3 regions of the Paenibacillus sp. Y301 genome follow, and region 3 is predicted to be linked to each of the others. Evidence: predicted binding sites of a transcription regulator. Region 3 holds the regulator's gene; each other region holds the start of a gene.

What was found. The regulator Rex, encoded in region 3, represses fermentation and respiration genes when NADH is low (regulators of the CRP and FNR family bind a similar motif). The targets are predictions, from matches to a motif close to TTGTGAAATATTTCACAA.
Region 1: AC1D69_RS12815 (phosphoketolase family protein) is a predicted target of Rex. The motif match lies at 5,528-5,545, and genes of this name have one in related genera.
Region 2: pflB (formate C-acetyltransferase) is a predicted target of Rex. The motif match lies at 4,252-4,269, and genes of this name have one in related genera.

Annotation. Positions count from the first base shown of each region.
Region 1 covers NZ_JCAIUL010000006.1:193,855-201,665, forward strand. The annotation lists gene AC1D69_RS12800 (protein adenylyltransferase SelO) at 118-1,593, opposite strand; gene AC1D69_RS12805 (acyltransferase) at 1,775-2,839, opposite strand; gene AC1D69_RS12810 (hypothetical protein) at 2,851-3,018, opposite strand; gene AC1D69_RS12815 (phosphoketolase family protein) at 3,110-5,491, opposite strand; gene AC1D69_RS12820 (GntR family transcriptional regulator) at 5,718-6,443, opposite strand; gene AC1D69_RS12825 (aldose epimerase family protein) at 6,592-7,461, shown strand; gene AC1D69_RS12830 (TetR/AcrR family transcriptional regulator) at 7,597-7,811, opposite strand, start outside.
Region 2 covers NZ_JCAIUL010000001.1:331,653-339,463, forward strand. The annotation lists gene AC1D69_RS01590 (formate/nitrite transporter family protein) at 1-183, shown strand, start outside; gene AC1D69_RS01595 (Crp/Fnr family transcriptional regulator) at 373-1,089, opposite strand; gene adhE (bifunctional acetaldehyde-CoA/alcohol dehydrogenase) at 1,480-4,092, shown strand; gene pflB (formate C-acetyltransferase) at 4,363-6,624, shown strand; gene pflA (pyruvate formate-lyase-activating protein) at 6,685-7,425, shown strand; gene AC1D69_RS01615 (copper amine oxidase N-terminal domain-containing protein) at 7,704-7,811, shown strand, end outside.
Region 3 covers NZ_JCAIUL010000001.1:521,710-529,520, forward strand. The annotation lists gene AC1D69_RS02605 (tetratricopeptide repeat protein) at 99-728, shown strand; gene dinG (ATP-dependent DNA helicase DinG) at 891-3,749, shown strand; gene AC1D69_RS02615 (redox-sensing transcriptional repressor Rex) at 3,789-4,463, shown strand; gene AC1D69_RS02620 (amidohydrolase) at 4,426-5,739, shown strand; gene AC1D69_RS02625 (cell wall elongation regulator TseB-like domain-containing protein) at 5,775-6,290, shown strand; gene AC1D69_RS02630 (hypothetical protein) at 6,523-7,053, shown strand; gene AC1D69_RS02635 (AAA family ATPase) at 7,046-7,811, shown strand, end outside.

The sequences.
Region 1 (7,811 bases), on a different contig from region 3:
GCGCTGGGAATATACCGAGAATTTAGCATTTCAGAAAAAAGTCCGCCTTCATAATGACAGGCAGCCCATCATACAATTGTATCCGATTGTTAGAAGTTATATAAATCCAGTAACTTATCATGTTCCACAATAAGTTCTATAAGGACGATTAGACTCCACCGGTAACGTAGCGTAAACAGCCTGTTCTGGTGTGTGTGCATAGGGATTATCAAGTGCCTCTAATAATTGTTCCATGACACTGTAATCTCCACAATTCACTGCAGCTTCTAATGCCTCTTCTACGCGATGATTGCGAGGAATAATCGCTGGGTTGCTGTTTCTCATCAACTCATGTGCTTCATCCTTCAATTCCTGTTGCCGCTCAAGTCTCTCCTGCCACAACGTATACCACTGAGTAAACTCTGGCGTGCCAGACAGAACTGTTTCCTTCGCCGTATCAAAGGTTAAAGCAAGAAAAGTATTCGTATAGTCCGCTTGATATTTTTTCATCATATCGAGGAGATCTTTAATAAAATTCTCATCCTGTTCTTCGACTTTAAATATGCCAAGCTTGGATCCCATTCCAGCAAGCCAGGTATCATAATACAACGTTGCATATTCTGCTAACGCATTCTCAGCCAATTCGATAGCTTCAGATTGATCATCATGAAGTAAGGGTACAAGGGCTTCTGCAAATCTTGTAAGATTCCAACCCCCAATATTCGGCTGGTTGCCAAAGGCGTAACGACCTTGTCTATCAATGGAGCTAAACACAGTGGCAGGATCAAAGGTATCCATAAATGCACACGGACCATAATCAATCGTTTCTCCACTAATCGCCATATTATCTGTATTCATTACCCCATGAATAAAGCCTACCAACTGCCACTTGGCAATCAACTTCGCCTGACGTTTGATGACTTCTTGAAGTAAATGGAGATAGCGATTGTTGTCCTCTTTTATAGATGAAAAATGCCTTTGTAATGTATAATCGGCAAGAACTCTAATATCTTCAACATCCCCCCATTGGGATACATATTCAAAAGTACCTACGCGCAAATGACTAGCAGCGATGCGAGTAAGAATGGCACTCGGCAAATCTTGTTCACGGATGACGGATTCACCCGTCGCCACTACCGCTAAGCTCCGAGTTGTAGGAATACCTAGCCCATGCATGGCTTCACTAATGATGTACTCGCGTAGCATCGGTCCAAGTGAAGCTCGACCATCCCCTCCGCGGGAGTATGGTGTTCGCCCTGCTCCCTTTAGTTGGATGTCCAAGCGATCTCCTTCTGGCGTTATCTGCTCACCAAGTAGAACAGCCCGTCCATCGCCTAACATCGTGAAGTTCCCAAATTGATGCCCTGCGTAAGCTTGAGCAATGGGCTCCGCACCTTCCGGTATGCTGTTTCCAGCAAGCACCGCTACGCCTTCTTCACTTTGTAATGCCTTGATGCTTAACCCTAAGGATGTTGCCAACTTCTCATTGAGAATAACTAACTGTGGCGATTTCACTGGCGTTGGGTTAGTGTGGCTAGCAAATAATTGTGGCAGACGAGTATAACTATTTTCAAAATTCCAACTTGCTTCTAATCTTTCATCTATCTTTGTCATCGCCATAACCTTCTCTTCGTTATTTTTCAGATCCATAACTATTGTACTCCTATGCATTGTAATAATTGTGTGGCATATAGACAAGCCTGTTCCTTATGTCTAACCCTACCCCATTATTTTTAACAATAATCTCAATATTTATCTTTTTTTTTTTGGAGAAAAAAGCACCTGATGCGTGTCATCAGGTGCTTTTGGTCGTGTCCGTTTGGATCGCCGGTGATCGTCTGCGAACGTCAGATTTGCCAACAATGTATATTCCAAGGCTTGTTTTCTGAATAACCATGGTAATGAGCCATGAAAGCGTCAATGCGACTAATCCACCTGCTATTGTTAACAGATGATAGGATATCACTCCATGAGTCATCACTTTTTGCCGCCATAAAAGCAAGAAGAACGGATGGATGAAGTAAATACCGAACGAGCACGTTCCAATGGAGAATAGGGCTTTGCGTAAAAAATGAAGATGTCCCCCCTCAAGTAGTAACGCGACCTGCATCAGCACTAAGCAGCAAATTGCAACATAGGTGTAGTCGGACACAAAGTTAAGATAAGAAAGATAAGGTTGCGGGATCCAGTGCGGATTCGTTCTCAGTAGCCACATTTGGCCTACATAGACAATGCCGGAGATAACGAATCCGAAATAAAGGGAACGTTGCCGCCAGAGTTTACCCCCTGCTTTGAATTTCCCGGCCGCATAAGCACCCAAGAATAAATAGAGCAGGTACGATCCGATAAATGTACCAACCTTGCTCATATGGAAAATGTAATGGTTCAATATATAAAAGGCAATTTGGAATATGGCGCCGCATAACAGCGGATGACTCTTGACGAACCTATTCCGAAGTAATATATGAAAGAGCGGAAACAGTAAGTAAAATTGGGCAATGATAACGATGAAGTACAGATGGGCGTAGTTGTCACCGATTAGCAGTCCTTTTACATAACGCCATAGACCCTCTCCCACAGACATTTGCTGAATATGCATAACAATAACTAAATAAAAAAAGGACCAGAGTAAGTAGGGAACGATGATTGTCTTCAGGCGCTTCCGGTAAAAAACGAGCCAATTTTGCTTTGTACCGTCGTCGTAGTGATAGAAAAGCAGAAGTGCGCTCAAGAAAAGAAAAGCGGGCACGGCAAAATGAGAAGCAGTGTTAATAATGTGATAAAAGGGATAAAGGAATGAATCCTTCGATAGCTCCATGATTGCATATGACGTCGAATGGATCGCCAATACCGCCAGCATTGTGATACCCCTTAATAGTTCAAGATAAGTAAATCTTTCTCTTTTTTCCACCATGCACCCTCCAAGATCATGTTATTGCATACTAATGACGGTGTTTGTCCGAAATAGGTTTCTGCATAATATTCTGTAATATTTTCCTGAAATAAACCAATAATCTCATTATACTCGGATATCGTCATGAACATGTTCATAATAAATACAAAAGAAGGACCCGCCCCTCAGCGGATCCTTCTACATGCTCTCAAATTACATGAATTAGATAAAGAAATATTATTTCAATTCTTTCCATACCCAGTTTTCTACTTCCGGCAAATCAGTACCTTCTTCACGGATGTATTCATGATGTTTCTTAATCGTAGCATCCATTTCATTCGCAATTGCTGTATATTGGTCTGCATCTGACAAGCTCAACACTGCTTCCTTCACTAAGTCAAAACGGTCCATTTGATTCAATACCCGCATATCAAATGGGGTCGTGATATCGCCATTCTCGCGGTATCCATGGACATGAAGATTATGGTTGTGACGATCAAAGAACAGGTCCTTAATGAGTCCTTCATAACCGTGGAAAGCGAAGATCACAGGTTTATCTTGTGTGAAATAGTGATCGAACTCCTTGTCAGATAGACCACGTGGGTCAAGCTTCTGACTTCTCAGCTTCAACAAGTCAACCACGTTAATATAACGAATCTTCAGTTGTGGTAATTTCTCATGCAGAATGGAGATGGCAGCCAAGCTCTCCATCGTTGGCTCGGTTCCTGCGGAAGCAAATACTACATCAGGCTCTCCATCATGATCCGTACTTGCCCAGTCAATGATCTTCAAGCCTTTATCCACCAATATCTTCGCTTCATCTGCACTAAACCATTGTGGACGTGGATGTTTGGAAGATACGATAAGGTTAATCTTCTGGCGGTCGTTCAAGATCGTATCAAATACAGCTAGCAAGGAGTTCGCATCCGACGGTAAATATTCACGGATAAATTCTGGCTTCTTGTCTGCCAAATGGCCGAGTAACCCCGGATCTTGGTGAGTATATCCGTTATGATCCTGTTGGAACACCGTAGAAGTTGCTACGATATTTAACGATGGGATATCCGTACGCCATTCTTGGTCCGTTGCCTTACGCAACCACTTAAAGTGTTGTGTAATCATCGAGTCAACTACCCGCAAGAAGGCTTCATAACTTGCAAAGAAACCATGACGTCCCGTTAACACGTAACCTTCGAGTAAACCTTCTGCCTGATGTTCGGATAATTGCGAATCAATTATGCGGCCATAAGGAGCAAGGAACTCATCGTTAGGTTCGATAATTTGGTCCATCCATTGACGTTTTGTAACTTCAAATACAGGTGCCAAACGGTTAGACATCGTTTCATCTGGTCCGAAGATTCTGAAATTACGGTTATCTTCATTTAGACTGACTACATCTCTAACGTATTTTCCTAAGACAGCCATATCTTGCGCAATCACTTTGCCTGGAGTGGAGTTATCAAGGACATAATCCCGGAAATCCGGTAACCGCAAATCTTTAATAAGGTTACCCGCGTTAGACACGGGATTCATTCCCATGCGTCTGTCACCCTTAGGCATGATTTCAGCAATTTCAGGTTTTAGACGACCATTGTCATCGAAACATTCTTCTGGCTTATAGCTTTTCAACCATTCTATTAAGGCAGGTGCATGCTTCATATTTTTTTGGTCAACTGGAATAGGAACCTGATGGGCGCGGAATGAACCTTCATTTGGTACTTGATCCCACTCTTTTGGACCTGTCCAACCTTTAGGAGAACGGAAGACGAGCATTGGCCATACAGGGCGGGTAAGGTCATTATTTTCACGTGCATTGTTTTGAATGGCTGCGATTTTCTCGACGATGGTATCAAGAACCTTCGCCATTTCTGGATGCATTAAATCCGGATCTGATCCTTCCACAAAGAACGGTTCCCAGCCCATTCCCTTGAAGTAAGAAGTTATTTCTTCGTTCGACTGACGGGATAGAATCGTTGGGTTACTGATCTTGAATCCATTAAGATGGAGGATCGGCAACACAGCACCATCTGTCACTGGGTTAATGAATCTGTTGGAGAACCATGAAGCTGCTAATGGCCCCGTTTCTGCTTCGCCATCTCCTACAACAACCGCAGAGATTAGATCTGGATGATCCAATATCGCCCCTGCACCGTGGGAGAGCGAATATCCTAACTCGCCGCCTTCATGAATGGATCCCGGTGTTTCAGGAGCAGCATGGGAAGCAATACCGCCAGGGAAAGAGAACTGTTTGAACAACTTCTTCATGCCCGGAATATCTTGTGTGATTTGCGGGTATATTTCAGTATAGCTTCCATCAAGATACGAATTTGAAACCATAACTTGACCCCCATGTCCAGGTCCTTCAATATAGAGCATGTTCAAATCATATTTGTTAATCACGCGATTTAGATGCGCATATATAAAGTTCTGACCCGGAATTGTCCCCCAGTGTCCAATAGGCTTAATCTTAACATCCGACTCTTGTAATGGTGCTTGTAACAACGGATTGTCCTTCAAATATAACTGACCTACTGAGAGGTAGTTGGTTGCGCGCCAATAAGCATCGACCTTAGCTAAATATGTTTTAGATGAGTAATCCAATTGTGTTGTTAGTCCCATTTCTTCCACTCTCCATCTATTTTTATATACGTTCAATTGTGAAACATTTCACGTTGTTATATTTATATCATAACGTTTTTTCAGGAAATTGATACGGTCCAATTATGTGAAATATTGAACATAGTATGAATAATGGATAAAAACAATTCATATTTCTACTAATTTAAGGTTCTTTTATGAATAAATCACAGTAAATTATGCCAAAAAAAGAAGACCGAAGCATTCTTCAGTCTTTCACCGAGACAAACGTATTGAATTTCATATATTTGTAGTGGAATCGCATATGGGAAAACTCGAATGGAGTACCATTATCCAAGAAAAAAATCCCCTCCATGATCCCGACGGGTTCATTTTCTTTCAGACGCAGAAGTTCTTGATCCGTAGCGGTGGAAGGCTCTGCAAATATAGATAAAAACGACTTGGTGACAGCCAGATTATGGGCTTCCTCCAAGTAATTGAATATGGACCCTTCGATAATGGTCTGGTTCAGATTTTGAACAATTTTGATCGGAATGTAGCCTGTTTCAATCATAAAGGGTTCTTCATCAAACAACCGCAAGCGAATGATCTTATAAACAAAATCATGGGGCTCTAGGAACAAATCACGCTGTAACTCCTCCGTTGGTGGAATAACCTCGAAATTGAGTACCTTGGTTGTAGGTTTGATCCCGTGCATATGGAAATTGTCGGTGACGCCTAAATTTGACCCTTCGTAATTGAAGATCGATTCATTCTTTATATATAAAGGGTTAATGAATGTTCCCGACCCTTGCTTTTTAAAAATAATTCCATCATGCTCCATCTTAGTCAGCGCACGCTTCACGGAACTACGGCTAACCTGGTAAGCTTCACTAAGGCTGCGCTCATCGGGCAATCTCATGTTGGCAAATTGTCCGGCAAAGATTTTTGTCTTGAGGTCATCAATAATTTGCTTATAGACGAATTCCGCCATATCGTACTCCTTTTCAGTTCCTGTTCTACTCCTATTCTACCATTAATCAAATGTGAGGTGTGGTAATTTAATGTATAATATGTTTATGATTTATGAACCTATTAGGTCGTCATTGCTCTTAATATAATTACCGTTGAGGAGGAAGATTATGTTTACTTATTACACGAAGCAAGACCATTTTGAGACCTATGTTCTATCCAATGAGGAGCGTAACATTTATGTTGAAGTGGTCCCTGAACGGGGAGCTATTATTAGTAAATATGTACATAATAATGAACCCATTTTTTATCTGGAACAAGAAACATTAGAGGATACCTCAAAGAATATACGCGGTGGTAATCCTATTTTGTTTCCTATTAGTAGCTACTTAGAGGATGAGACTTACACGTACAATGACACCGCCTATCATCTAAAACAACACGGATTCGCGCGTAATCTACCAGCTAAGGTCATCCATACGTCTACTGATGAACACAGTGCTTCAGTCACTCTAGAAATCGTAGGTAATGAAGAAACCTATGAGAGATACCCTTTCCATTTCAGACTGGTCATGCAATATACACTTACTAAGGATGGACTAGACATACAAGCTACCATTCATAATCTGGATCATAAAGTGATGCCCTTCTATTTAGGTTACCACCCTTATTTCTATGTAGCAGATAAAGATCGTCTCGAATTAAACATTCCTTCATCTCATTGCAATGAAATGATACCCCATAGTATGGCGCAGGGTAAGTTTAACTTTAATCAACCCGAGTCTAATGTCATTTATGATCAACTACAATCGAATCAATGTGAGATGATTGATCATGCCAGACAGCTGAAAGTGACAATCACCTCTGAGGATGTATATCAGTATATGGTGTTATGGGCATTGCAAGGAAAATCCTTTGTATGTATTGAACCTTGGATGGCTCCAGTAAATGGGTTGAACATTGGACAAGGTATCCAATTACTTGAAGCTAGCCAAGTACATACATCCACCATCCAAATAAAAGCAGAATCGCTTATATAACTTTCAAAAAGAGATGTTATCTATCTCCGATATGATACCGCGATCGACAAAAACCATGTTGGGTAAATACACCCGACATGGTTTTTAGCTTTTCAGATTTCATCATATACATCTTATTTAAAGACAATAAGTTCCTTACATATGCCTCTTGTTGTACATCAAGGTAATCTGACCTGCGATGTATTCTGAGCTAAATTGAGTACCATCCTTAATCCACCACATAATAATACCCAAGAGTGAAGATGCTATAATATCAACCGAAACCTCTTCCTTCGTAAGTTTAATATTTCTCATTTTTCTACGCCTTTCTATCGTGCTTTTTATTAAATTAAACAAGTTGTTTTTGAATC
Region 2 (7,811 bases), 190 kb from region 3:
AGCGTGGCTAATATGACGTTATTGAGTATAGCTACTTTATTACCGAATCATCCTGAAACAATATCTATAGCTGGATGGTTACATAATATGATCCCGGTTACTTTAGGAAATATTGTTGGTGGTGGACTGTTCGTGGGCATGGCTTATTGGTTCATTTCACCTGTTCGGAATAAAAAGAAATAATATTATTAAGCAAGTGGTCTAATTATATTAGATATCACAAAAACGACAGTCGAAGGGAGTCTTAATTGCTCCGTATCGGTTGTCGTTTTTGTTATGATGGTTATCTATCTGAAGTGTTCTTATGAAGAAAGAAAGTCCTTCCTCCACAAGAGGTTTCTTGTAGAGGAAGGACTTTCTTTAACATGAGAACTAAATCCGGCAAATTTCGTCTGGACATAGCTCACAGTGGCAAATTTCTTGAAGCATAGAAAGATTCTTAATAACAATCATGCCGCTGTCATATTCGATCGCATCTTTTTTACGCAGATCGCTTAGCATCCGATTGACACTCTCACGAGTGGCACCAATCATATTGGAAAGATCGGTATGGGTAATTTTCTTGTTGATAATAACATTATCCCCTTGTTCTTCTCCGTAAGTGTTACCAAGTCGGATAAGGGTAGAGCAGAGAGCTCCTGGTTTACCGTATAGCATTAAATCACGGAATTTCGTTTGTGTTAAACGATGATGAATCCCCATCCACTTCATGAAATCAATAGCGAATTCACAATGCTGACAGATTAGTATTTCTAAATCTTTATGTTCAATAACACCGATCTCACTCTCTTCAAGTACTTCAGCGTTAAAGCTGTGTTTGGTGCTAAAGAATGGATCAGCCTGACCTACCATATCGCCTGCTTGATACATATATAGGATAAGTTCTTTACCTTCGTCAGTAGATTTAGTTAATTTGATGCGGCCACGTTTAATGTAATAGAGCTTATCCGAGAAATCACCTTCCCAGAAAAGATGAGATCCTTCAGGAACGATGCGGTCTTTCATACTAACTAATAGACGATTAAAATTCGATTCGGAAAAGCAGCTCGTATTTCCATGGGCTTCGATAACATTAAGATGTTCTTTCATATTCGTTATCCCCTTGTCTTTAATTTTCAGTAAATTTTAAACTAATTATACCGTTAAAAATCACATTTGTGGGAGTATTAAAGCATTAAAAAGTGGCGAATTTAAAAACTTTGTGATAAATTTCACTTTTTGAAGCTTATTTTATGATGAAACATAGAAGAGATGCCTGATTTATCTAGGCTTAAATTGTTTAAATAGTAGAAGGAACAAATAAAAACCAATAAATACATAAAGATGAATAATAAGTTATAAATATAAATGTAAGCGTTTTTGAAAACAAATCAAATAAAAATTAAAGATTGTGAAAGTTTTCACTATGAATCATTCGACAGTTATGTTATGATGAATTCAAGAAATAGATAAACAAATTTTTCAGGGGAGCTGAGAGAAATGGCAGTTAAAAATGAAGTAGTCCAAGATAAGAAACAAGGAACAGAGGAATACATTCAGTCCTTGATTGACAAAGCTAATGTCGCTCAAGCAGCATTCATGGAAATGGATCAAGAACAGATTGATAAAATTGTTCAGGCTATGGCTATCGCGGGTTCAGACCAACATATGTATCTTGCAAAATTAGCAGTGGAAGAAACAGGTAGAGGTGTTTATGAAGACAAGATCATTAAGAATATGTTCGCAACAGAATATGTTTACCACGGAATAAAGAATGAAAAAACAGTGGGCGTTATCGAAGATAATGCATATGAAAGTTTCCAAAAAATTGCTGAGCCAGTCGGAACGATCATGGGTATCACTCCTGTAACTAATCCAACTTCAACAACGATGTTTAAAGCTCTCATCTCTATTAAGACTCGTAACCCAATTATCTTTGGTTTTCATCCATCCGCTCAAAAGTGTAGTAGTGAAGCAGCAAGAATCCTTGTAGAAGCTGCAGTGAAAGCCGGAGCTCCTGCTAACTGTATTCAATGGATTGAAGAACCTACAATGGACAAAACAAACATCCTAATGAATCATCCTGGTGTTTCAATGATCTTAGCAACCGGTGGTTCAGCAATGGTTAAAGCAGCTTATAGTTGCGGTAAGCCAGCACTTGGTGTAGGACCTGGTAATGTTCCTTGCTTTATCGAAAAGAGTGCTGATATCGATCAAGCGGTAACGGATCTTATTCTTTCTAAATCATTCGATAATGGTATGATTTGTGCTTCTGAACAGGCTGTTATAATAGAAGAACCTATTTTCGATCAAGTGAAGAAAAAGATGATCGCTAATAATTGTTACTTTTTAAATAAAGAAGAAGTTGTGAAGTTAACTGCAGGTGCAATGATCACAGAGAAATGTGCTGTTAACCCAGTGATTGTTGGTCAATCTGCAGTGAAGATTGCTGAAATGTCTGGCATTCAAGTTCCAGCTGGAACGAAGATTCTGGTAGCTGAAATTGAAGGTGTGGGTACTAAGTATCCATTGTCTGCTGAAAAATTAAGTCCAGTACTTGCTTGCTATAAAGTGAAGAATGCTGAACAAGGAATTGCACGTGCAGCTGAAATCGTTGAATTTGGCGGCATGGGACATTCATCTGTTATTCATTCTAATAATGAAGAAGTTATTATGAAGTTCTCGGCTCGCTTGCAAACATGCCGGATCCTAGTCAACTCACCTTCGACACATGGAGCAATTGGTGATCTTTATAATACAAATTTAGCATCATTGACATTAGGTTGTGGATCTTACGGTAAAAACTCGGTTTCATCTAACGTAGGAGCACTCAATTTGATCAATGTGAAAAGGGTGGCTCGTCGTACTGTGAATATGCAATGGTTCAAAATTCCGAACAAGGTCTATTTTGAAAAAGGTTCAACTCAGTATCTTGCCCAAATGCCTGATATCACTCGTGTAGCTATTATCACTGACCCTATGATGGTAAAACTAGGCTATGTTGAGAAAGTTGAACACTACCTTCGTCAACGTCGAGTTCCTGTTGCTATTGAAGTGTTCTCAGAAGTAGAACCAGATCCATCTACAGATACAGTAAGTCGTGGTACAGCTATGATGAATAGATTTAATCCTGACTGTATTATTGCACTTGGTGGTGGTTCACCGATGGATGCTGCCAAAGCAATGTGGTTATTTTATGAATACCCAGATGCTGATTTCAACGGTTTGAAACAAAAATTCTTGGATATTCGCAAACGTATATATAAATATCCATCACTAGGCAAAAAAGCGAAGTTTGTAGCTATCCCAACAACATCTGGTACGGGTTCTGAAGTTACATCTTTTGCAGTTATCACAGATAAGAATAATGGACATACGAAATATCCTTTAGCAGATTATGAGTTAACTCCAGATGTTGCTATCGTAGATCCTGAGTTTGTTTACTCTCTACCTCGCGTTGCTGTAGCAGATACAGGTATGGATGTACTAACACATGCGATTGAAGCTTATGTATCCGTTATGGCTAACGATTATACGGATGGTCTTGCGATCAAAGCGATCCAATTGGTATTTCAATATCTTGAGAAGTCAGCATTGGAAGGCGACAAATTGGCTCGTGAGAAAATGCATAACGCATCGACGATTGCAGGGATGGCCTTCGCTAACGCGTTCTTAGGAATTAACCACAGCTTAGCTCATAAGTGGGGTGGTAAATACCACACAGCACATGGTCGTACGAATGCAATTCTATTGCCTCACGTTATTCGTTACAATGCGAAAAAACCAACGAAGTTCGCTTCGTTCCCTAAATATTCACACTTTGTAGCTGACGAACGTTATGCTGAAATTGCTCGTATCCTAGGATTACCTGCACGCACAACAGAAGAAGGCGTAAATAGCTTAATTAATGCAATCCGTAAAATGAATAAAACATTGGGAATCGAAGAATCATTCCAACAACTAGGATTCGATCCTAAGGAATTCGAATCAGGTGTTGACTACTTAGCAGATCGTGCATTCGAAGACCAATGTACAACAGCGAACCCTAAACTACCATTAGTAACTGAACTTGCAGACGTATATAGAGATGCATTCTACGGTAGATTTGAATAAGAGGAACCTGCTCTAAACCAACGTGACAAATATCACCTCCAAAGTGATATTTGTCACAGTTGTTTTCCAAGATTTGAAGTATAATTGATTATGGATAGAGTTCCTAGGGTAATAGTAGATACGGGGATTTCGTTTCATGTGGCAACGACGCGATAATAAATGTGAAAAAAGTTACAATGTCGAATTTATTCTAGGATCCAAGAGATTTGAGATAACCTTCAAGCTCACTTCTCTAAATAAAATAAAAATATATAGATGGAGGGATTTTAAATGTCGGTTACAGAAAAAGAAATGAAAGAAGTACAGTCTGGTTGGAGAGAGTTCAAGAAAGGTAAATGGTCTAAGAAGGTTAATGTTAATGACTTTATTATCAACAACATTACTCCTTACCTAGGCGATGAAGCTTTCCTAGTTGGTCCTACACAGAACACAACTGATCTATGGAAAATCGTATCAGACTTAACGAAGCAAGAAAGAGATAACGGTGGCGTGTTAGATGTAGATGTTAATACACCTGCTACAATTGTTTCTCATAATCCAGGATATCTAGATAAAGACAAAGAACAAATTGTGGGTGTGCAAACAGATGCACCTTTTAAACGTTCCATTCAACCACAAGGCGGCATTCGGATGATGATTGACGCTTGTGAAGCATATGGATTTAAATTATCCGAAGATGTTATTAAAACATTTACTGATATTCGTAAAACGCATAACCAAGGTGTTTTTGATGCCTATACTTCAGACATGAGAGCTGCTCGTAAAGCGGGTATTATTACAGGACTACCTGATGCATACGGTCGTGGTCGTATCATTGGTGATTATCGTCGTGTAGCACTCTATGGTATTAACTTCCTAATTAAAGATAAGAAGAACGAATTGAATGAAATGGAAGTAGATGTTATTGACGAAGATGTTATTCGCCTTCGTGAAGAACTTTCAGAACAAATTCGTGCTCTAGCTGAACTTAAGAAAATGGCTGATATGCATGGCTTCGATATTTCTGAACCTGCGAAAACAGCTAAAGAAGCATTCCAATGGGTATATTTTGGATACCTAGCTGCAATTAAAGAACAAAATGGTGCTGCGATGTCCCTTGGACGCGTATCTTCATTCCTTGACATATATGTACAGCGTGATATAGCTGAAGGTACTTTGACAGAAGAACAAGCACAAGAAATGGTCGATCATTTCGTTATGAAATTGCGTATGGTTAAATTCCTACGTACACCTGACTATAATGAATTGTTTAGTGGAGATCCTACATGGGTTACAGAATCCATCGGAGGTATGTCCGTTAATGGTCAGACTCGTGTAACAAAGAGTAGCTTCCGTTTCCTTCATACGCTATATAACCTTGGAGCAGCTCCTGAACCTAACTTAACTGTATTGTGGTCAGAGCAACTTCCAGAAGCATTCAAGAAATATTGTTCGAAAGTATCAATTGAGACTAGTGCAATTCAGTATGAGAATGACGATCTAATGCGTCCAATCTACGGTGATGATTATGGCATAGCTTGTTGTGTATCTGCTATGAAAATTGGTAAACAAATGCAATTCTTTGGTGCTCGTGCCAACCTTGCTAAATGTTTGTTGTATGCAATCAATGGTGGCGTAGATGAGAAATCAGGAGCACAAGTTGGACCAGAATACCCAGCTGTTACAGGGGAAGTTCTGAACTACGATGAAGTACTGAAACGTTTCAAACCTATGATGAAATGGTTGTCTAAACTTTATATGAACTCTTTGAACGTCATCCATTACATGCATGATAAATATGCTTATGAAAGAATTGAAATGGCTCTACATGACCGTGATATTCTTCGGACTATGGCTTGCGGAATTGCCGGTCTATCTGTAGCAGCTGACTCACTTAGTGCAATTAAATATGCTACTGTTAAACCGATTCGTAACGAACAAGGAATCGCTGTTGACTTTATCATTGAAGGTGAATATCCTTGTTATGGTAACAATGATGATCGCGTAGATAACATTGCTATTGAATTGGTTGAAACATTCATGGGAATGATCCGTCAGAATAAAGCGTATCGTAATGCGTTACCTACACAATCTATCTTGACGATTACTTCTAACGTCGTATATGGTAAGAAAACAGGTACTACACCTGATGGACGTAAAGCAGGCGAGCCGTTTGCACCAGGGGCTAACCCAATGCACGGACGTGACAAGAAGGGTGCTTTGGCTTCATTAAGTTCTGTTGCTAAACTTCCATATGAAGATAGCTTGGATGGAATTTCTAATACATTCTCAATCGTACCTAAAGCATTGGGTAAAGAAGAAGAAACTCGTAAATCTAATCTTGTTTCCATGATGGATGGATACTTTGGTAGTGGTGCTCATCATCTTAATGTCAACGTCTTTAATCGTGAACAGTTGATTGATGCGATGGAACATCCAGAAGAATATCCACAGTTGACGATTCGTGTATCTGGATATGCAGTTAACTTCATTAAATTATCTCGTGAACAACAATTGGATGTTATCAATCGTACATTCCATGGTTCGATGTAACGGAAACGGGTAAATATTACTATACTTTTAAGACAGCGGATGCGGAAAGGGTGACTTCATATGATTAAAGGACATGTACACTCTATGGAGACCTTCGGAACAGTAGATGGACCAGGAATCCGCTTTGTCCTATTCATGCAGGGTTGCCTAATGCGGTGCCAATACTGTCATAATCCCGATACATGGGGACTGAATGAGGGCAAAGAAATGACAGTAGAAGATGTACTGTCAGAGATTGAGCCATATATTAACTATTATCGTTCTTCAGGAGGCGGACTTACGGTTTCAGGAGGCGAGCCTAGTTTACAAGCTCGATTTGTTGCGGAACTATTTAAGGAAGTCAAGAGTCGCTGGAATCTTCATACCACATTAGATAGCAACGGCTTCAATGATGCAGATAAAATTAGAGATCTATTGGATGTTACAGACTTGGTATTGTTAGATATCAAACACATTGATGATGAGAAACATATTAAACTAACTGCGAAGAGTAATGAACGAACGCTAAAAACGGCAGAATGGTTATCAGAACACGGTCACAAGATGTGGATCCGACATGTATATGTACCAGGTATTCATAACGAAGAAGAAGATCTTGTCCGGTTAGGTCAGTTTATTGGCACATTACAAGGTGTAGAGAAATTTGAGATTTTACCTTATCATCAGATGGGTATCTACAAATGGAAAGAGCTTGGAATTGATTATCCACTAGAGGGTGTTTCATCTCCTTCCGAAGAAGAAGTACAGCGAGCCTATCGACTTATTGAAGAGGGACGCAAGCAATCTATTATAGTTAAATAATTTTAATGGGCTGTCTCAGATGTAGGCTAATCTACTGATGAGGCAGTCCATTTTTCATTCAATATAATAGTGGTTCCCCAAAAAAATTAGTGGTTCAAGGTGTTTAATCCTTGAGCAGCTATTTCATTAGGAAAAATTGTCTTGGATAACAGCCCAAAATTTAATCATTATTTATAAGAGGGGGTTTTTTTTCTGGAGAAGCAACTTTTTATGTTTATTTGCGTCTATTAACTGTAAGATAAGAGAGTTGAGAAATTAGGAGATAGAGGAGCTTACGAATGAATTTTAAGAAAATAACAGTGTTAGCTTTATTGGCAGTATTTACATTATCTCAGACCGCATGGATGAATACAGCAAGTGCAGATAATTCTGAAGCAGTAGAAACG
Region 3 (7,811 bases):
GTAATGTATGGGATGGCGCATGAAAAGGACCACTTCAACAAAAAATGAAAGCAGGAAGACGCACTGATTTCATTATGGTTAAGGGTGGGATGCAGGCCATGTTTCAACATGTATTCGCTGAAATGAACCACATGTTAGGGGAAATTGTCAAGCATTACCCAACCGCGCAAGAGTCCCAAAAGCAGCTATTGATTCAAAGATGGAATATGCTTAAGGCCATGAGCGATGGGATAATTGAGGAGTGGTTAGCCTTTGAAGACAAAATGAGTACGTTCCGAGAACATACGGTGCTTCCACCTGTATTTCCTTTAGGGGACACCCCTGAGATGGGAATGGATTCTTTTGTTAGAGGACAGGGTTATTATAAGTTACTGATGTATCGTCAATCTATACAGCAATTTTCTCAGATCGTCTACGATTATCCAGACAGTTTACTTGCTCGGATGTATATTGCGATGGCTCACCTTCATTTGGAGGAAACGACAGAAGCTTTAGAACATTTCCAATGGATTCTTCCACTGGCGGAGCATAAGAAGTTGAAAGCTATGATCTACAATGCATTAGGCTGTATTCAAGCTAAACTTGCGGATACGGGGAAAGCCCAGGAATATTTCACATTAGCCTTACAAAATGATCCGAGCTTACCTGATCCACTTATTAATCTGCAAGTTTGCAATCAAAATCGCGGTCAACTCCAGTATGGAAGTCAGCTCATTTCATTAATTTAGTATTGACTCAAATTAAGGCGATGCCCGTACTTGCGAAAGCGACGGAGTATCGCCTTTTCTTCCGTCCTTTAAAAATGATGGCTTAGCTGGGTCTACTTGATGAATAAATTCTGATCTTCTGTTATGCTGTTAGAGAGACTGGATTGAAGGGAATATTTAAACATGAAATTTGCCGTACTGGACTTTGAAACAACAGGCAACCAGTCCGCCGATGAAATTATTCAAGTTGGACTTGCCATAATCGAAGAAGATCAATCGATATCCCGTGTTTACGGGTCTTATGTTAATCCAGGGATTCCAATCCCGCCATTTATTTCTAATTTAACAGGTATAACCAATAGTGATGTTGAGAACGCTCCTTCTTTAGAAGAGATGATGATGGAGTTAGTTCCCATGCTTGATGATGTGGTATTAGTCGGGCATAATGTTTCGTTTGATTTTAATTTTTTGCAAAATGCACTTGATCGATGTGGTTATTTACCATACAACGGTCGTATACTGGACACGATAGATTTCCTGAAAATCTGTTTCCCATCGTTAACCACTTACCAATTAGGTCTGGTATCTACACAATTTGGTATTCAGCACGATCGACCCCATCAGGCCGACAGTGATGCATTAGCAACAGCGCATGTATTATTGAAATGTCTGGATGAATTGATTAGTTTACCATTGATTACACTTCAAAGGTTGAGTGAGTTATTTGGTGATGAGGATAGTGATTTAGCTTGGTATTTCGATGGTCTATGTCGTGAGAAGGAAAGTGAACCCGCACAGGACCTTGAGAGTCATACCTTTTACCGACAATTGGCTCTAGCCGTAGAAGATTGGATCGATATCTCAACACCGCGTAATGATGCAGATGATAATCCTCTGAAATCCATGGATTTCCCGCGATTCCTTGAGAATATTGAAGAACGGCTTCGAGAAATTATGCCACAATATGAGCCGCGTGAATCACAGAGCATGATGTTTGGTGAAGTGATGAATGCACTTGCGAATGATAAGCATCTTCTAATTGAAGCAGGGACGGGCACTGGGAAATCGTTAGGATACTTAATTCCTGCCATTTATCAGAGTGTGAAAAATGAGCAGAAAGTCATGGTAAGTACACACACCATTAACCTTCAGGAACAATTAAGGGAACGAGATATTCCATTACTGACTCAGGTCGTTCCCTTTCCATTTAAAGCGGCTATTTTCAAAGGGAGACAGCATTATTTGTGTTTGAGAAAATTTGAACATAAAATAAACAAGAGAGACTTCGCTAATCCTAAAGAAGATGTAATCTTAGCCGCACAGATGATTGTATGGTTAGCACAGACGGAGAACGGTGATGATGAAGAACTGAATCTTGGAGGGCGTGGCGGAGATTTCTGGGAAACCGTCTCTAGTGACTCTGATTCATGTCTTGGCCGTGCCTGCCCTTGGTTCCGTAAATGTTATTATCATCGTGCTAAGCATGAAGCGGGAATTGCTGATGTGGTTATTACGAACCACTCTAAGTTATTTACGGATGTTAAAGCTGGACATCAATTATTACCTGCTTATGAGCACTTAGTTATTGATGAAGCACATCATTTAGAAGACGTGGCAGGTAAGCATTTAGGTCTTCATATGAAATATTTCACCGTCGTCCATACACTTACAAGACTGTATAAAGATAATCGTAATGGACAATTTCCAGCGTTAATTCAACAACTTCGTTCTTCACATGATGAAAAGGCTTCGGATTGGATAACTTCAATCGATATATTGAGTGGCGAATTAATTGAAGTGAAGGAGCACTGGGACCGACTGAATGATATGTTGTTTGCTCTTCTTCCCGAGCGAAGTGATGCAGCACCTGGTGAGACTGGACAATTCGTGCTTCGATTGCAACCTACAAAGAAACCAAAGGATTGGGAACTCTTGTCTGCAATTGAGAATCAAATATACGTAACGCTTGGAGAGGTCATTCGTAAATCGGAGAGAATGTTGAACGACATTAAAGAACTAGACGATTTCAACTCAGATAGTCTGATAACGGACATAAGCGGTCTGATTAAGGATTTATCGAGTGAACGCGAAGATCTTCACATGTTCATGGCGCTTAACGATTTAGGCAATGTTTACTGGATGGAGGCTAATGGACATTTTCGTAGCAAATCTCTACAATTGTATGCCGTGCCTGTCGATGTAAGCAAGCAGTTGAAGGAAGTGTTCTTCGATAAAAAGAAGAGTATTATTCTAACTTCAGCAACGTTATCTATCGAGAAATCCTTTCAGTATATGATTGAAAATCTAGGCTTACAAGAAGCATCAGATCAAGGTCGACTTGTAACAGTTCAGCTACCTTCGCCTTTTCGATATCGTGATCAGGCATTGCTCGTGATTCCACGTGACTTTCCAAGTGTTAAGGGAAGTGTAGGAGATGCTCTTTTTGTAGAGACGCTGGTGAAGTCGTTAGCTGACACAGCTATAGCTACGCATGGACGTATGTTAGTGTTATTCACATCCTATCGCATGCTTCGTCAAGTTTATGAACCATTACGTAATGAACTGTCCTCAAGTGATATAACGATACTCGGCCAAGGTGTTGATACTGGAAGTCGAAGCAAGTTGATTCGTCGTTTTCAAGACAGTAGTGCATCGGTACTGTTAGGAACAAGTAGCTTCTGGGAAGGTGTCGATATTCCCGGTGAAGCACTGACTTGTTTGGCCATTGTTCGACTACCATTTCAGCCACCGAACCATCCTTTGGTTGAAGCAAAGAGTGAACTTCTTAAGCAACAAAAGAAAAATCCATTCATGAAACTGTCGGTTCCGCAAGCGGTCATTCGGTTCAAACAAGGATTTGGTCGGTTAGTGCGTACTGCGAATGATAGGGGGATTGTAATCGTATATGATACGCGAGTAATCGAATCATATTACGGCAAACATTTCCTGTATTCATTACCTGGTCCTAAGATGGAGCATATGCCGACCAATCAAATGGTTCCACGGATTTCAGAGTGGTTAAGTGAAAGGGATCCTTCTTGAAGAAGGATCCTAAAGAGTTAATAATTAGGGGGAGCAAGAATGAAATCTGAAAAAATTTCAGAAGCTGTTGTACGCAGATTACCTGTATATCTGCGTTATCTTTCAGATCTTCAGAGACGTGAAGTAGCCACTGTCTCTTCACAGGAGTTAGGTCAAAAACTCGATTTGAATCCTGCACAAATTCGTAAAGATCTCGCTTATTTTGGAGACTTCGGACGTAAAGGTATAGGATATGACGTGGCCTATTTGATTGAGAAGATTGGTCATATCCTGAATCTCGATCAACAAATCAATGTGGTTCTAATAGGTGCAGGTAATCTTGGTCATGCTTTATCCAATTACAATGCTTATCTAAAGGAAAATTTAAAGATTATCGCTGTTTTTGATTCGTATGCTCCCAAGGTAGGTTCCGTTATTAATACGTTAAAGGTCCAACCTATGGAGGATCTAGTGGATACCATTAAGCAACAAAATATAAGAATAGGTATTATTACGGTTCCAGAAACAGAAGCACAGCATGTTGCAGATAAGTTAATAGAAGCTGGGATTAAGGCGATTTTGAATTTTGCACCTGTTGTGTTGAAAGCTCCAGCGGATGTTCGTATTCATGCAGCTGATTTCACAACGGATATGCTTAGTCTTGCTTATTATTTGGATAATGGAAAGGAAGAATCACATGACAGTGAACAATCAAACACAGAAATGGATCATTAAGAATGGTACGTTTGCTGTTCTGAATAATGAACAATCCGTTGTAAAGGGCTATATGCTTATTGAAGATGACCTTATAACGTATATTGGCGAGGACAAACCAGCTGATTCTGATCATATCCCCGTCGTTGATGGTACGCATCTTCTATTTTTACCTGGACTTGTGAATACACACGGGCATGCGGCGATGTCATTACTAAGAGGTTATGGTGATGATTTAGCTCTCCAAGTGTGGTTGCAGGAAAAAATGTGGCCAATGGAGGAGAAGTTTACCTCAAAAGATGTTTATTGGGGATCATCGCTCTCTGTATTGGAAATGTTAAAAGGTGGAACAACTACTTTTCTAGACATGTATGATCATATGGATCAAGTCGCTAAAGTAGTGCAAGAATCGGGTATTCGTGCGGTACTAACAAGAGGTGTTATTGGGTTCTGTTCAGAAGAAATGCAACAACATAAACTTCAAGAAGCGATTGCCTTTGCAAAAGATTGGAACGGTCAAGCAGAAGGACGTATTACTACGATGATGTCCCCGCACGCGCCTTACACATGTCCTCCATCCTTTTTTGAGAAGTTTGTACAGGCAGCGCATGATCTAGATCTTCCGATGCATACACACATGTCTGAGACGCTGAGTGAAGTGGCACAGAATGTGACTGATTATGGTCTTAGACCTGTTCAACATTTAGAGAAACTCGGCATGTTCACACGTCCATCTCTTGTCGCTCATGGTGTACATTTGACAGATGAAGAAATTGACATATTAGCTGCCCATCAAGTGGGCGTGTCACATAACCCAGGAAGCAACTTGAAGTTAGCAAGTGGTATTGCACGGGTCACAGATCTATTGAAGGCAGGCGTAACTGTATCCTTAGGAACAGATGGTCCAGCGAGCAATAACAATTTAGATATGTTTGAAGAAATGCGTCTAGCAGCGCTTATTCACAAAGGTATTTCAGGAGATCCAACAGCAATTCCTGCTGCTGAAGCACTTCGAATGGGTACTAGTTATGGAGCCAAATCTCTATTTCTAGAAAACATAGGTAGATTGGCACCAGGTATGAAAGCAGACTTTATCGCATTAAATACCGATCAGGCTCATTTCCTACCACATACAGACTTCATCTCACATTCCATTTACTCTGCAAGTAGTAAAGATGTAGAGCATGTGTGGGTTAACGGCAAACAAGTTGTAAAGAATGGGGCTTGTCTTACTATGGATGAAGAGCGGATTCATCGTGAAGCTCAGTCATCTTTTGAAGGCTTATTAAACCGCTAAGATGATAGGCTATTCCTGATGAAAGGAAGTTCAGGTTGAAGAAGAACAAGAAGAGATGGATTTTACTAGGAATTGCAATCTGTGTGGTTGTATTGTTTGGACTCTATCGTTATTACATATATGTTATGAAGGACCAATGGAGCCAGGAAGACATCGCTATTACAGCAGCAAAGAAACAAACCGAATTAGTGAAAGTCACAAAAACGGACAAATCGGTGTGGGATAATGTAGTCTGGGTCATCGAAGGTAAAAATAAGGATGATCAAGCTCTTATCGTGTGGGTTCCATTCACAGATGAGTACAACGTAGACGAAACATCTGGGTCTGTGCATAGCGAATTTATAAAGGATGGATTATCTGAAAGACAGATTACTGCTATTATTCAGAGTGATCTTCCAAACATTGATGAGATTCGTTTACAGCTCGGGTTGTTTCATGGGACCCCTGTGTGGCAACTCTTTTACAAAGAGAAAGATCATTACTACTATCGATTCTATAGATTCAGTGATGGAACACAATTAGGAGAACAATATACATTACCCAATCGATAAAAATGACGATTCACCAAATAAAAGCTGACGAAATTATTCTATAAAGAATGATTCTTTCGTCAGTTTTTTTTGAATATTCACATAGAATTTTAAATATATCCATAATTTTTCGACGAAATAGTATATTCAATGTGATATACTAATTTGTGTACTAGTGGTATACGTAATTGTATATCAATTCAATTAAATCATAAGTAATTAGACATCAATGGATATTGAAGGAGGCTGTTATATGAAGTTAAGAGTAATGCCAATTGCATTGACAGTTGTTATCGCAAGTTCGCTTTTGTTTGGCGGATGGTTTGTTCATAAACAAGTTACTCTTCAGAGTCCTCTACAAAAAATAGTGACAGATTATGACGGAGTGAATAATGCTCAATTAGATATTACCCGCGATGAGGTCGTAGTGAAACTAGATATTAAACCAGGAACTCGGTTACCAGGATTAGTTCATGAATTAATGACTGAAGGCAAATCTATCGTTGGTAAACGGTCACTTCAATTGGATGTTGTTGATCACTCGACGGAAACCATCGATGATTTCTGGGATCAGGCTATGTTCCCAGTGGCAGAGGCGATGGAGAATAAACGTTATACAGAGATTGTAGATAAATTGAAGGAAATGGAAAAAAGTTCGCCCGTGAAAGTGACAACTGAAATGGATGATACGAATGTATATATTAATTTAACTGAGGGAGAAGCAAGTAAATTCATCATTTTACCTCGTGATCCAGCAGTTCTGGGGGTGTGGAGTAATGCCTAAATTGTTGAAAGAAATAGTGATAGGTTTCGTACCCGTACTTCTTGTTTTTCTTGTATTTATCGGAGTGAATATTATTCCAATACTACTCGCAGTAGGAATTGTGGCAGGAGTTCTATTGTTGTCTAATGTTAAGGGTGGACTTGCTGTAGGTGCTGCAGGTGATCGTAAGCGTAAGAAAAAAGGACCAGATAAGCTCACTTTTAATGAAATTGGAGGTCAGGAACATCCCAAAGAGGAATTGATGGAAGCCCTCAACTTTCTTATTAGACATGAAGAAATTCAGAAATTTGGGATTCGTCCTCTGAAGGGAATTCTACTTACGGGACCTCCGGGAACAGGTAAGACCTTGCTTGCAAAAGCGGCTAGTCATTATACAGACTCCGTGTTTGTTGCAGCAGCAGGAAGTGAGTTTGTCGAAATGTATGTTGGTGTGGGTGCTGGAAGAATTCGTGATTTATTCCGTGATGCACGTAATCGTGCAACCAAGGAGAATAAGACCAGTGCCGTAATATTTATTGATGAGATCGATGTTATAGGAGGTAAGCGTGAGGGTGGACAACAGCGCGAGTATGACCAGACACTTAATCAATTATTAACAGAAATGGATGGCATATATAATTCCGACACTCCAAGAATACTTCTTATCGCAGCTACCAATCGTAAGGAAATGTTGGATAGTGCTCTTCTTCGTCCAGGTCGATTCGATCGGCATATACAAGTGGACCTGCCGGATAAGAAAGGGCGTAAACATATATTGG